3 regions of the Hydrogenispora ethanolica genome follow, and region 2 is predicted to be linked to each of the others. Evidence: riboswitches for the same ligand, from Rfam matches in the RefSeq annotation. Region 2 holds a riboswitch; each other region holds the start of a gene.
What was found. Region 2 has a riboswitch for cobalamin ahead of EDC14_RS04465 (NAD(P)-dependent oxidoreductase). Riboswitches for the same ligand answer to the same signal wherever they lie in the genome.
Positions count from the first base shown of each region.

Region 1 (4,510 bases), on a different contig from region 2:
CACCGATCTGCTCTTCTGGCAGAGCCGGGTCAGCGCCGACTCCACCGGCACCACGCCCACGCTCAATGTGGGGGCGGGTTATCGCAAGCTGTTGGACGGCCAGAGCCGGCTCCTCGGGGTCAACGGCTTTTACGATTATTCTTACGATACCGATCGCTCCCGGGCCGGAGTCGGGTTGGAATTTTTCGCCGGACAACTGGAGACCCGGCTCAACGGTTATTTTGTCCTGAATGGCGGCCTGCGGCGCCTGCCCGGCGATTCGTCCGGCCAGGGGAACGTGGCGGCCGGCTACGATCTGAAGATCGGCGGCCCCTTGCCGGAAATGCCTTGGCTGACGCTGTATGCCAGCAAACAGGTTTATTTTCACGAACGTTCCGCCGATGTAGCCACGCTGCAATTCCGGACCGGCTTGCGGCTCACCCCGCATTTCAGCGTCAAGCTCGGGTATGCCGTGAATCCGGTGGTGGAGTCGGTACTGTTCAACTACACCTTCGGACCGTCCAGCCTGCCTTCGTTGAAAACTTACCAACAGCAACAGGAAAACGCGGCGATGGGCGCGAAACTGCTGCAATCGGTGCAACGCGACAACACGATCCACATCGAAAAATGAAACGCCGGCGCGCCCGGAGCATTCGGCAAACGCTCTCCGCGTGAAGGCAAACCATCCTGTCCGCTTTTTTAAACCAATTCGAACCGGTTTCGCAAATATTTGAAGTTGCGTAAATGCCAATGAAACTCTATAATATTTCAAAGACTCTCGCACCTTCTTCATAAAAATCGTATATCTTCAAGGTGCCTAACGGCTTGATAGGGAAACCGGTGCGATTCCGGTACGGTCCCGCCACTGTAACAGGGGAATTCGTTGACAGCTATATCAGTTGAATTGAATTTCTAAAGCATCATGTTCCTAAGCTGGCCATGATGGAATAATGAAGAAATTTATTTCATCCCATATAGACCCACTGGGTAATTCCGGGAAGGGGTCAACGCGTCATGATCCTGAAGTCAGGAGACCTGCCTTGAAAAGATTGGAATCTGACCTACGGTCGATAGGGGGATGATGTCTCATGGCATGGTTATTCCGGCCTTTGACCCCATTCATCGGGTTAAAGGCCTTTTTTACTGTCCTCGCGCCATGGCGGCCCGGCTAGCGGCGGCGCCTCTCCTGCCATCTGGCCGGCATAGGGAGCCGGCAACCCAAAAAGCAAAGGGGGACTTTCATTGAAACGTTCGTTCTGGAGTTGGATCCCATTGACCCTCGCCATTGCGCTTTGCGGTTATCCCGTGGCCAGCGCGGCGACGGAGACCGATACATACGAGGAAGCAGAAGTGGTGGTTACCGCCAGCCGGGTACAGCAGCCGCAGGCACAGGCGCCGGGGACCACCGAAGTCATCACCAGGCAGGATATCGAGGCATCCGGTACGGAGCAGGGGAGCGTGGCCCAGGCGCTGTCCGCCAACGGTCAGCCCATCGCCCAATACAGCGGCACCGGCACGGCCAGCATCCGGCTGGACGGCGCCGATTCCCAGCAGACCCTGGTGATGGTCAACGGGGTTCCGGCCAATACCGGGACCCTGGGTATGGTTGACCTGAGCGCGTTCCCGGCCGCCAGCGTCGAGCGGATCGAGGTGACCCACGGGCCGCTCTCGGCGTTATACGGCGCAAATGCCCTAGGCGGCGTGGTCAATATCATCACCGATCTGACCGGAGAGCCGCAAAATCAGGTGTCGCTGGCGGGCGGCACCTTCGATACCGGCCGCTTCAACGTGACCACCATCCAGGAACGCTGGGGTTTTGCCATCGGCCGCAATATCACCGACGGTTCGCGCGCCCGCTCGGATCTGGCTGCCAACTATTTCACGGGCCAATACAATTTCTTTGAGGAAGAGGACAACTACCTTAAGTTATACCTCCAGGCCACTAGCAAGCAGATTGAGGTCCCGGGCTCAGTCGCCTATCCGGTATTTCAGGGGGAACAGTCGGACGACAGTTATACAGTCAACTTGAACGGCAAAAGCCAATTCCTCGCGGGCACTTGGGAATATAAACTTTATCATCAGTTTTGGGACGAGGACTATGATCAGCCCGCCTACGCCGGGGCGCCCTATTATCAACTGGAGGACCACGGCCGTTACCGTTCGAAAGTCCTGGGCAGCGACATCGCCGGGACTTACACCCTTGGGGAGCATGAGATTCTGGGCGGCCTGACCGTGAAACAAACCAAGTTCGAGAGCGACAAGGCCGGCGCTCATACCCAGGACGACTGGGCGTTTTTCGCCCAGGACACTTACAGGCCGATCCCGGGCCTGAGCCTCATCGGCGGACTGCGCCAGGACCACAGCTCGCAATTCGGCTCCGAGCTCTCGCCCCGGGTGAGCCTCGTCCAACAGGTCGGCGACGCGCTGACGCTGAAATATGGTTATGGGGAGGCCTACCGGGTCCCGACCATCAACGATCTGTATTGGGATCAGGTCGGCATGTACAGCAATCCCGATCTCCGGCCGGAGCGGGGCCGGCGCTTCGACATCAGCGCCGAATACCGGCAAGGCGTCTCGACCTGGACGGTCAATCTCTTTCGGAACCGCCTCCGGGACGGGATCCAATGGACGCCCGTGGATCTGTCGAACCCCTTGGGAAATTGGTTGGTCGACAATGTTGCCCGTTCCAAGGTCAATGGGGTTACGATCGGCTGGAAGGGGACCTGGCAACTGCTCACCGGCTGGGTCAATTACCATTGGCTGGACCGGGAAGATGACGCCTATGGCACCGGGAATTATCAAGCCGGCAACTTTTTTGGCAAAAACCAGGTGGATTTGGGCTTGACCCTAGGGGATCCCAAGGCTAACCTGAATTTGAACTGGAAGTTCGTTCGCAACCGGACGTGGTCCGGTTCGGAGCTGTCCGGTTACAACGTGGGCGATCTGAATTTCCGATACCGCTTTACCCCTTCATTCGCCATGAGCCTGGGCATTGCCAATCTGACCGACCAGGAGTACGCCGTGTACAGCGGTTACCCCATGCCGGGCCGGGCCGGATTGCTGACTGCGAAGTATTCTTTTTGAGCTGAGGATGGAAAACAGGGGATGGGATTGCGGATGAGACGAGAGTGCCTTCGTAAATTAATGGTGCGGATCTTTTCCGGCCTGCTCCTGCTGGGGGCCGCGCTTTGTGCCGGCCCGGCCGGAGCGGACGGGCCGGAGCGGTTGCCATTGCGCTATAGCCACGGCTTCGCAGTGACTTATCTGGCCGACGGATTCAAGCGAGTCCGGGACGGCGCGGGCCGGACGTTGATCCTGGCGCCGCGGGGCCGGCAGGTGCCGGCCGCGCTCCGCCGCTACCCGGTCATCCCCGTTCCGTTGCGGCGGGCGGTTTTCGCCTCGCCGACCCAGGTCTGTTTGTTGCGGCCTTTTCAGGACCCGGCGCTCTGGCGAAGCCTCGCCGGCGTGACCAGTCCGTCCGAGGAATGGTATCTGGACCCGGTCAAAGAAGGATTGAAGGCCGGAACCATCGCCTATCTCGGGGACAGTTACAACCCCGATTACGAGCGGCTGCGGGCGCTACGGCCGGAGGTGGTGTTCGTCTATGGCGGCCCCTACGGGCAGGAGCGGTTGATGAAAAACCTGAAGACGATGGGGATCCCCTATGCGGTGGACAACGACTATTTGGAAGCGGACGTGCTGGGCCGGATGGAATGGTTGAAATTCCTGGCGGTTTTTTATGATAAAGAGCGGGCGGCCGCGGCCTATTTTGACGCCGCCGCGGCGCGGGCGGAAGCCACGGCCGCCCGGGTCCGGTCGGGACCGCGCGTCAAGGTCCTCTGGGGCCTGCTCTACGACGGCAAAGCCTACCTGCCCGCCGCCGATTCCTATGTCGCCCGGATGATCGGGATGGCGGGCGGGGAGTATCTGGGGCCCAAAACAGCCGGAACCGGCGGGGGAAACATCGGCGTCAGCCTGGAAGAATTCTACTATCTGGCCGGACAGGCCGATCTGCTGGTCAGCGCCACTTTCCCCTCGGCCACTCCGACCTTGGCGGCCTGGTTGCGGAACGCCCCGGTCCTGCAAACGGTACCGGCGGTCCGCGCGGGCCGGGTCTGGTGCCTGCAGCCGTGGTACAATCAATGGCTGGACCGGAGCGACGAATTGGTGGCCGATCTGGCGGCGCTGACCCATCCGGGGCACTTCCGGAACCAGCGGGTGCGCCATTTCTACCGCCTGCCGTAACGGCGGCTTTTCGGGAGTGGGACGATGCGACAAAATCATTACGGATACCTTTGTTTAATCATCATGGGCTTGCTGGCGGCGCTGACTTTTCTGCTCAATGTCAGCCTGGGTTCGGTCCGGATCCCCTTGGCCGAGGGCCTGTCGGCGCTTTGGGAGCCGAGGGATTCGGGGGCCTTTGCCGCGATCATCCGGGATATCCGCCTGCCGCGGGCGCTGGCGGCGGCGAGCGGCGGCGCGGCTTTGGCCGTCACCGGACTGCTGCTGCAGGTCCTTTTTCAAAACCCGA
Region 1 is NZ_SLUN01000013.1:10,575-15,084, forward strand. Features, by position in the region: gene EDC14_RS11595 (inverse autotransporter beta domain-containing protein) at 1-610, shown strand, start outside; cobalamin riboswitch at 774-1,036, shown strand; gene EDC14_RS26790 (TonB-dependent receptor plug domain-containing protein) at 1,222-3,063, shown strand; gene EDC14_RS11605 (ABC transporter substrate-binding protein) at 3,097-4,224, shown strand; gene EDC14_RS11610 (iron ABC transporter permease) at 4,249-4,510, shown strand, end outside.
Region 1: linked by a shared signal. The riboswitch ahead of EDC14_RS26790 (TonB-dependent receptor plug domain-containing protein) and the one ahead of EDC14_RS04465 (NAD(P)-dependent oxidoreductase) in region 2 are both predicted to bind cobalamin.

Region 2 (4,510 bases):
GCCCGGGGTCTCATAGGGCCAATTCTGCATCTGCCACGATCACCACGCTATAAGGATGATTGGGATCCCCGTCCTGGTAGGCGCCGGCCGTACCCTGCCAGGTTGCTTCTTCCGCCGTGCCCAGGCGGCTGCCGACGAAGACCCTTCGCTTCGGAAAATGGGCGGCGACGGCGGCGATAATGGCCGCCGGAGGGCGGCGCTCGTCGGTAAGCAGGCAGACTTGGCGGTTATGGCGAAGCTCCGTCAGGAAGTCGACGCCGTCGCGACCATGCAGGCTTAAGAATTTACAATCATACCAGCTCTGTCCTAGACGGGCGAAGGCCAGTTGCATGGAACTGATGCCGGGAACGACGGCCATCCGCTGTCCCGGAAACTCCCGTCTCAACCAGTCGAGGATGCTGTAAAAACCGGGATCGCCGCTGACCAGAAAGGCCACCCGCTCCGCCAGCCACCCGCTCAGCCGCTGTTGCAGAGCGTCCAGATCGGCGTCGATGACCAGTCCGGTTTGGGCCGGTCCCAAGTATTTTTGCAGCAGCGGCTGGCTGCCGCAGACGAACCTGGCGCTCCGCAGCGCGTCGCGGGCCGCGGCGGTCACATAGTCCGGTCCGCCGGGACCCATTCCGATTACGACCCAGTTGGCGTCCATCGTCGCTCCCTCATGATTCGTTCGGCGTTCCGGTCGCTGCCCCGGATCACGCCGTTCCGGTCCAATAAGACCGTGCCGACGGCCGGTATTCCGTACCGTTCGCCCGCCTTGCGGCTGGCCCGTTCGGCCGCGGCGTCCAACACCGGGCGATCCAGGCCCGCGGCGGTCAACTGCTGGACCGCTTCCTCCGTCGTGTTGGCGGAGTCGATCCGCCGCAATAGTTCCGGAGCGGCGCCCAGCAGGGCGCTGATGGCAATCAGCGTCTCCAGCCGGGCGTCGGCGACCCGGTTGTGGGTTTTAAAGACTCCGGCGGCCACTTTCAGCAGCTTTCCGTAATGCCCCCAGAGGATCACTTGCCTGAAGCCGGCTTTTTGACTCTGCTCCAGCATGAAGCCGATAAAATTACTGGTCTCGGCGATCTGTTCCTCCGGGATTCCCCGCTGCAGCGCCCAATTCAGCCCCTGCCGGCCGGGGGTTAAGAGCGCGGTATCGTGGCCGGCGGCGGCGATCACGTTCAGCTGCGGGACCAAGGAATCTCGCCAGGCTTCCTCGGAGACCGGCTTCACGATTCCGGTGGTTCCCAAGATCGAGATCCCTCCTACAATTCCCAGCCTCGGATTGAGCGTGCGCGGGGCGACCTCGGCGCCGCGCGGGACAATAATGGTGATCTCCAGGCCCTGCCGGATCGGGGTTTCGTCCACCGCCTGCAGGATCATCCGCCGGGGTACCGGATTGATGGCCGGCTCGCCGGGGGGAACCGGCAGCCCGGGTTTGGTCACCCGGCCCACGCCGGCTCCGCCGTTGAGAACGACCGCCGTCCCGGGAAGCCGCCGGATCTCCGCCCGGATGAGCAGCCCATGGGTGACATCGGGATCGTCGCCGGCATCCTTGACGATCTCTCCGTAATAGGCGCCGGGATCGCTATCGACCCTGCCGCAACTTTGGACCGGAATCTCAAGCTTCCCTCCCTGAAGCAGGCTGACCTCCACCGTGTGGTTTTCCTCCCCGGCCATGCAAAGCAAGGCCGCTTTGACCGCTGCTGCGGCGGCGGTCCCGGTGGTAAAGCCCTGGCGCAACCCGTTCATGGCTTTGGAGCGTCCCGTTCCAGATTGAGATCCTCCAATTCCGGGCCAAACAAGGATTCCAGCTCCAGCCGGAGCTTTCGCGCGATGGCCGGGTTCTTGCCCGACGTCGAAATGGCCACCAATAAATCACCGCGCCGGATGATCGCCGGGAAGATGAAGTCCGAGTCCGCCGCATCCGCCGCGGAACTCACCCACAGGTTGCGCCGCCGGGCTTCGCCCACGATCCGGCGGTTGACATCCGGGTCATCGGTGGCTGCAATGACCAGGGCGGCTCCGGCCAAATGCTCCGGCCTAAAGCACTCCGCCCGCCATTGGATCCTTTGCGCCGCCGCGAGCGGTCCCAATTCCGGGGCCAGCTTGGGAGCGACCACCGTAATGACGGCATTGGCCTCCAGCAACCGCTGGATTTTGCGGGTCGCCACCTTGCCGCCGCCGACGATCAGGACCGGCTTGGCTTTGAGGGAGACGACCACTGGAAAGAAATGATTCTGCAGGGGCACCGCCGGCCGCAAGGCTTCATTCTTGGCGTTGGCAATCGAAAGGTACACCAGTTTGCGTAATTGTTGCGCCCAGGCCCGCTCCAGCTCTTGTTGCAACCGTTCGTCTTCCACCCGCCGCAATAAGGTTTCCAGGGAAAGTTGTCCGGCTTCGATGATCTGCCGGCTGCGTTCGGCGATATCCAACTCCTGCTCGCGCTGGTAAAGCGCGAGCACGGTCTCGGACACGGCCGCCGCGATGATCAGCTCGGCCCGGGGCAGCTCCGACTGCCGGCGCTCCATATTCCGGGCGGCCAGCTGTTTCAGATCGTTCAGCCCGTAATAGGCCAACCCCGGATATTCCAGAGACGGCGGTGCGATGACCGGCGGGGACGAGAGCTCGATCAACAGTCTCGGACCGCTCAAGCCGGCCAATTGCGCTCCTGAAATTAAAATGCGCCCCGCTCCCGACACTCCGATTACCACCTGGAAGTCCTCCAGACAACGGGGCAATTCGGATGGCGGACTCCAACCGCCGTCGAAATGCCGCGCCAACTCGGCGGCCCGCTCCGGATTCCGGCCGGCAATGAAGTGAGGCTGGATCCGGTTGACGGCAAGGATCTCCGCGATTCCCCGGGCCAGGTTGCCGGTGCCGATGAGCAGGGCCCGTCCCGGCGGCGATTCCGCATGAGCGCGGATTATCTGCCAGACCAAACCGGGGTAGCTGAGATTGCCGCTGGCGATCGCTGTCTGTTGCCGGACTTTTTTGCCGGCCGCCAGGGCATTGCGGAAAACCAGATCGAGCATGGGGCCAACCCGGCCTTCCCGCCGGGCCTCGCGGAAGCATTCCTTCACTTGCGCCGCGATCTCGTGCTCGCCGATGAGGGGCGATTCCAGCCCGGCGGTCACCCGCATCAGGTGCTCGACGGCAGCCGGGCCAAAACGGATCCGGAATTGCTCCGCCAGGGATTCCCCGCCCTTACAGGCCTGCAGCAACCGTTCCCGCAATGTTGGCGGCAAGTCCGCACCCGGCGCATACCCGAAGCACTCCCAACGGTGGCAGGTCTGCAGGATGGCGGCTTCGGCGCCGGGCAGATCGCCCAGGACCCGTGCCACGGCTGAAGCTGCCTCCCCACTGTGGAGATACGCCCATAGCGCTTGTTGATTCCGATCGCAGCCGACTTGGAAAAGCATTCTTGCTCCAAAAAAACCCTGCCAATGGCAGGGTGAATTTAACAGACGTAAACTTGACCCCAATCCGCGAAGGCCGGTGTAAATCTCTCTGGCAGGTCTCCTGACTGCCGTTTCGACGGAGAGTACGCCTTCCCTTGCGGTGGCAATGTATCTCCTCTGCGGCTACAGTGGCGGGTCCGTGGACTTGAGGGGTTCCCTTGTCGCTTCCCTATTATCCCGAAGGCACCAGAGAATCTATGTATAAATTGATCAGGATATTCGCTTTTATTCTGCCATCTCCTCTTTATTTTATCGAAGTTGAATCAAATTTCGAATAAGCAGCATGGTCCCTAAAGCCGACCCTGATGGAAAATTTAAGGGATTGAATCGCGTAGACGGCAAAAATCCGGATCATATGCCGCAATTTCCGCCCAAAATAGAAACTCCGGGACGCATCTCCCGGAGTTAAGGGCCCACCCAGTGCGAAGGAGTTCTGGTGATTCTACCACTTTTTGCAACAACTGGCCTGGCTCAAAGAATTGACTTTCGGGAAAACATCCACTTTGGTGATGACATCCAGTTGAGTCCATTCGGATACTTTCACGAGCACATGAGCGATGACTTTCACATCTACCCTGGCCTCATCGTCGCATTTGCAGGATGGTTTCAAGATAAAATCGGTATCAATATCCAGTACATGATTTTGAACCTCGGTGAACGGGGTCTTCTTAATACCCGGAATTTCCACGGTCAGCGTGAAGGGGGAATCCTCCTGGAAGTCACGCACGACGCCATCGGGATCAACATACAGGATCTGGATGTGAACCGTTCCCTGTTTCACGACTTTGCCAAAGAAAACATGATCCTCGAAATTTTTTAAATCAGCATCAATATTGATAATTTTAATCGCATTGAGCGAAACCGTATTTTGGAATACCAGCTGTCCGACAGCCTCACCGACCACTTTCAGGACTTTGATCCGCTCGGTCGTTGCCCGCACCTGCTGATGATCGCCCAGGGAAGAGTAGCAAAAACAGCTCATTTGGTAATCCTCCTTTGATGGTCCTTTACAATATACCTGAATCCGTGATTTAAGTTTACGGAAACGACCTAAATCCCCAAGAATTGCA
Region 2 is NZ_SLUN01000004.1:42-4,551, reverse strand. Features, by position in the region: gene cbiT (precorrin-6Y C5,15-methyltransferase (decarboxylating) subunit CbiT) at 1-30, opposite strand, end outside; gene cbiE (precorrin-6y C5,15-methyltransferase (decarboxylating) subunit CbiE) at 11-646, opposite strand; gene cbiD (cobalt-precorrin-5B (C(1))-methyltransferase CbiD) at 625-1,731, opposite strand; gene EDC14_RS04465 (NAD(P)-dependent oxidoreductase) at 1,728-3,323, opposite strand; cobalamin riboswitch at 3,475-3,646, opposite strand; gene EDC14_RS04460 (DUF3794 domain-containing protein) at 3,883-4,422, opposite strand.

Region 3 (4,510 bases), on a different contig from region 2:
CTCACCATGTGCATGGGATTTGGGTGCAACGCGGCGGGGATCATTGCCTGCCGGATTATCGAGTCTCCCAGGGAGCGGATGATCGCGATCCTGACCAACAATTTCGTGCCGTGCAACGGACGGTTTCCGACACTGATCGCCATGGCGGCGGTGTTTATGGGGGCATTCGTGAGCGGTTACAACAGTTTCGCCGCGTCGGGGTTGGTAGCCGTGGTCGTTGTCCTGGGAGTTCTGATTACCTTATCGGTATCGTGGCTTTTGTCAAAAACCTTGTTGAAAGGGATTCCTTCCACATTTACCTTGGAGCTCCCGCCCTATCGGATACCGAAAGTAGGGTCGTTGCTAATCCGTTCCGTGCTAGACCGGACGCTGTTTGTCTTAATGAGGGCCGTTGTCGTAGCGGCGCCGGCCGGCGCGATAACTTGGATACTGGCCAATATTCATATCGGGGATCTCAGCATTATCGGGTACTTGGCAGGCTGGCTCCAAGGCTTTGGGCAGCTGCTTGGATTGGATGGTTTTATTATCCTGGCTTTCTTATTGGGCTTACCCGCCAATGAAATTGTTGTGCCCATTCTAATGATGTGTTACATGTCTCAGGGAGCCATGCTCGAGCTGGACAGTATTGATGCCCTGCGCCGGCTCCTGATCAATAACGGGTGGACCTGGTTGACCGCCTTGAATATGATCCTTTTTTCGCTGCTGCATTTTCCCTGCGCCACAACGTTGCTGACCATTCGCAAGGAGACTCAAAGCGTGAAATGGACATTACTGGCCGCGTTAATTCCCACCGGAGTGGCGGTTCTGGTCTGTTTCCTCATCGCGCAGATTGCGCGGGCGTTGGGGTTGGTTTAGGTTGAAACATCGTTAGCAGAATAAAAATGGTACGCGTCGGGTGGCGGCGGATATGAAAAACAGGAAGCCGCCACCTTTGCGGAATAAAAGCGGAGAATCCCAATGAAAGCTTGGGTTGGTTTATTATTTTCCAGGGCCCATTCGTTGCGAATTGGATTGACATTAGGCGAATTCATGATAGAATTTATGTTAAGTAATGGGCGAGTCCATAAAAAAGTGAAATTGCTGAAAATTTGTTGGTTCCCGCGCTTTAGCGCAGGTGTGTCTTTTAGAATCGATTGATAAGATAACCGCTAATTGAATATGGAATGAGATAGGTGCCCTTCGGGGCTTAATAGGGAAGAACGGTGCAACGCCGACGCGGTCCCGCCACTGTAATGGGGAGCAAGCCCAAGAGAATGCCACTGGAATGAGAATTCTGGGAAGGTTTGGGTAAGCGAAGATCCAGAGCCAGGATAACTGCCTATTGAACAATCTCCGTTATACCTACGAGCGACGGGAAGGGGATTCTATGCAATCGCGTATTACTCCATCCCGGCTATTTTAGCCGGGATTTTTATTGGATTGGTGCGCCTTTGGATATTGAGCCTCCCGAGCCGCGTAAGGAGTTCTTGATGGGAGGTGATGCCAGGGCCTACGGCTATATTCGGATGATATTCCAGAGTAATCAGAGAATGAAGGAGTGATACCAATGAAAAAAAGTTTTTGGTTGATCACGATCGCGCTTTTGACAACTTTTAATTTTGGAATGACTTTTGGGCCAAAAACTCACGCCGCGGAGGCAAAGCCAGTGAAAAAAGCCATCTTGGTCGTTAGTTTCGGCACCACTTACATGGATACCCACCAAGTGACCACCGCGGCGGTGAAGGAGAAAATCCGCGCCGCTTTCCCCGGTTATGAAGTCCGGGAAGCCTTTACCTCCCGGATCATCATTCAAAGACTGGCCGATCGCGGCTTAAAATTTGACACCGAAAAGCAAGCATTGGAGCGGTTGAAAGCGGACGGTTACAGCGAAGCAATCATCCAGCCGCTGCACATCGAGCCCGGTGAGGAATATGAAAAACTCATGAATTCGGTGTCAAGCTACGACAAAGCCTTCGCCAAACTGTCGGTGGGCCGTCCGCTGCTCTATTACACGGGACAGGAGGGCGAAAAACCCGACGATTATTTGATCGTCATCAAGGCTTTACAAGCGCAACTGCCGAAGCTTGGGGCCCATGAAGCCGTCGCCCTGATGGGACACGGCGGCGTAAACCCGGCCAACACCGCCTATGCCGCGCTGCAATTAAAACTGGAGGATGCGGGCCTCAAAAAGGTGTTCGTGTTCACGGTGGAAGGCTATCCGACGTTTGAAAATCTCACCGAGAAACTCAAGCAAAATGGGATTGAGAAAGTGACCCTGGTCCCCTTTATGCTGGTTGCCGGAGACCATGCCAACAACGATATGGCCGGCGACGAAGAGGATTCATTCAAATCGCAGCTGCTCAAAGCCGGATTCAAAGTGGATAGTTACCTCCACGGCTTGGGTGAAAATCCCGCGGTTCAGGACATTTATGTCCAACACGTGCGGGACGCCATCGACAACAAGTATAAGGAGCGGAGCAAGGACAAGCCGCCCATTCCGGTTATTCAATAGCAAAGTCTGAAGGGCAGGATCAACGCTATCCGCGGGCGGCCGGGGTTGGTTTTGCCCTATTTTCAAGAATGCAGGCGAAGTTCAAATCAGCGAGGTATATGGATGGCGGGAGTATTCTATGGGGTCGGCGTGGGTCCCGGTGATCCCGAACTGCTTACTGTCAAAGCGATTCGGGCGATTCAGCAAGCGGATGTCGTCATTGCGCCCAAAACCGAGAAAAAGGATGAAAGCACGGCACTGACCATTGCCCAACCTTTTTTGAAAGCGGGAGTCCCCATCGTGAGGTTGGTTTTCCCGATGGTGTTTGATGGCGAAACTTTATCGGAAGCCTGGGAAAACAATAAAAATACCATTCTGGAATTGCTGGCGGCGGGGAAAAAAGTCGTATTTTTAACATTGGGCGATCCGATGTTCTATAGTACCTATATCTATATCTTTCATCTCTTGGAGAACTGCGGTTACCCCGTGGAGACCATCCCCGGGGTGCCGGCTTTTTGCGCCATGGCCAGCAAACTGGGTTATCCGCTGGCCGAAGGGAATGATACCTTAAGCGTTGTCCCGGCGACGCTGACCCCGGAGCAACTCGACCGGGTGCTGGCAAGGTCGGACAATGTCGTACTGATGAAGGTGTATAAAAACTATCAAAAACTTATCGAGACGCTAAAACGGCACGGATTGGCCGAGAACGCGGTAATGGTCAGCCGGTGCGGTTTGGAGGACGAGCAAGTGGTGCGCGACGTAACTGAGATCGGCGACCAAACGATCAATTATTTATCCACGATCCTGACGCGCAGAAATAAAGCGTGAAGCCCTTTGTTGTTCATCCAGGGCCGGCGGGAGAAGGAGGCGGAGTTTTTTGAAAAAATATTGGCGATGCGGCCTGGTCATCATGGTGCTGACGGCCGTGATCATGGCCGGACCCAGCCTGCAGGCCAAGCAGGCCCCGTCCGGAAGTCATAAGCAAGCCGGATATCTGAAAATAACCGACGATGCCGGGCGAACCACCGTTTTGGGACGCAAACCGGGCAGGATCGTGGTTCTATCCCCATCCTTTCTGGAACTTTTATACGCGGTGGACGGCAAGGCCGTCGGCAGGCCCAGTTCCAGTATTGACCTCCGCTTGCCGAAACAGGGCCGGAGCATCCCGGAAGTCGGTTTCGCTTATCATATCAATGTGGAAAAGGTGGTTGCCCTGCAGCCCGATTTGGTCATTGCCATGCAGGGCATCCAGGACGCGCTCGTTCCGGTATTGGAAAGCAACCGGATTCCGGTGATCGTCCTGAAATATAAAACCTATGACGACGTGTTTGACAAAATCGCCTTGTTCGGCAATATTGCGGGCACGAAACAGAAGGCCGCCGCCATGATCCAAAACTTAAAAGCCAAACTTAAGATGATCACCGCTAAGCTTCCCAACCAGATCACCAAGGTCGCCATCCTCCGTGCTACCTCCAAAAGCGTGAGCCTGGAATTGGAAAACAGCATCGCCGGCAACACCGCCAAACTGTTGCGGCTGCAGAACGTCGCCGCCGGCAGCAGGCCCTTTGACAGCGGGGCGGATCTGACGCCTTACAGCTTGGAAAAGTTGGTGGAGAGCGACCCCGATCTGATCTTCATCGTGACCATGGGCAAAACAGCGGAGATCGAAAATACGCTGCGGCTCGATGTGGAAAACAATTCGGCCTGGTCCACATTGCGGGCGGTGCGCCATAAAAAAGTGGCCTTTTTGCCGTCGGAACTTTTCTTGCTGAATCCCGGCCTCCGCATCCCCGAATCCGCGGCATACATGGCGAAATTGGCTTATCCCGAGGTTTACGGCAGTGTCCAATAGGAGAAGCTACTCGATTCATTCCGGCAAAGATTTAAATAGAAGGCTTTGGCGCGGGAGCGCCATCCTGGGCTTTGCCATCCTGGCCATCGCCAGCATCGGCATCAGCCTGATGAAGGGCGCCGTGAATATTCCGCCGGCGGAAATCATCCGGGGTATTAGCGCCCCCGCTGCCGACGTCCAGGCGAAAA
Region 3 is NZ_SLUN01000024.1:52,454-56,963, reverse strand. Features, by position in the region: gene EDC14_RS17685 (nucleoside recognition domain-containing protein) at 1-855, shown strand, start outside; cobalamin riboswitch at 1,154-1,336, shown strand; gene EDC14_RS17680 (sirohydrochlorin cobaltochelatase) at 1,604-2,491, shown strand; gene cobI (precorrin-2 C(20)-methyltransferase) at 2,594-3,298, shown strand; gene EDC14_RS17670 (ABC transporter substrate-binding protein) at 3,348-4,322, shown strand; gene EDC14_RS17665 (FecCD family ABC transporter permease) at 4,336-4,510, shown strand, end outside.
Region 3: linked by a shared signal. The riboswitch ahead of EDC14_RS17680 (sirohydrochlorin cobaltochelatase) and the one ahead of EDC14_RS04465 (NAD(P)-dependent oxidoreductase) in region 2 are both predicted to bind cobalamin.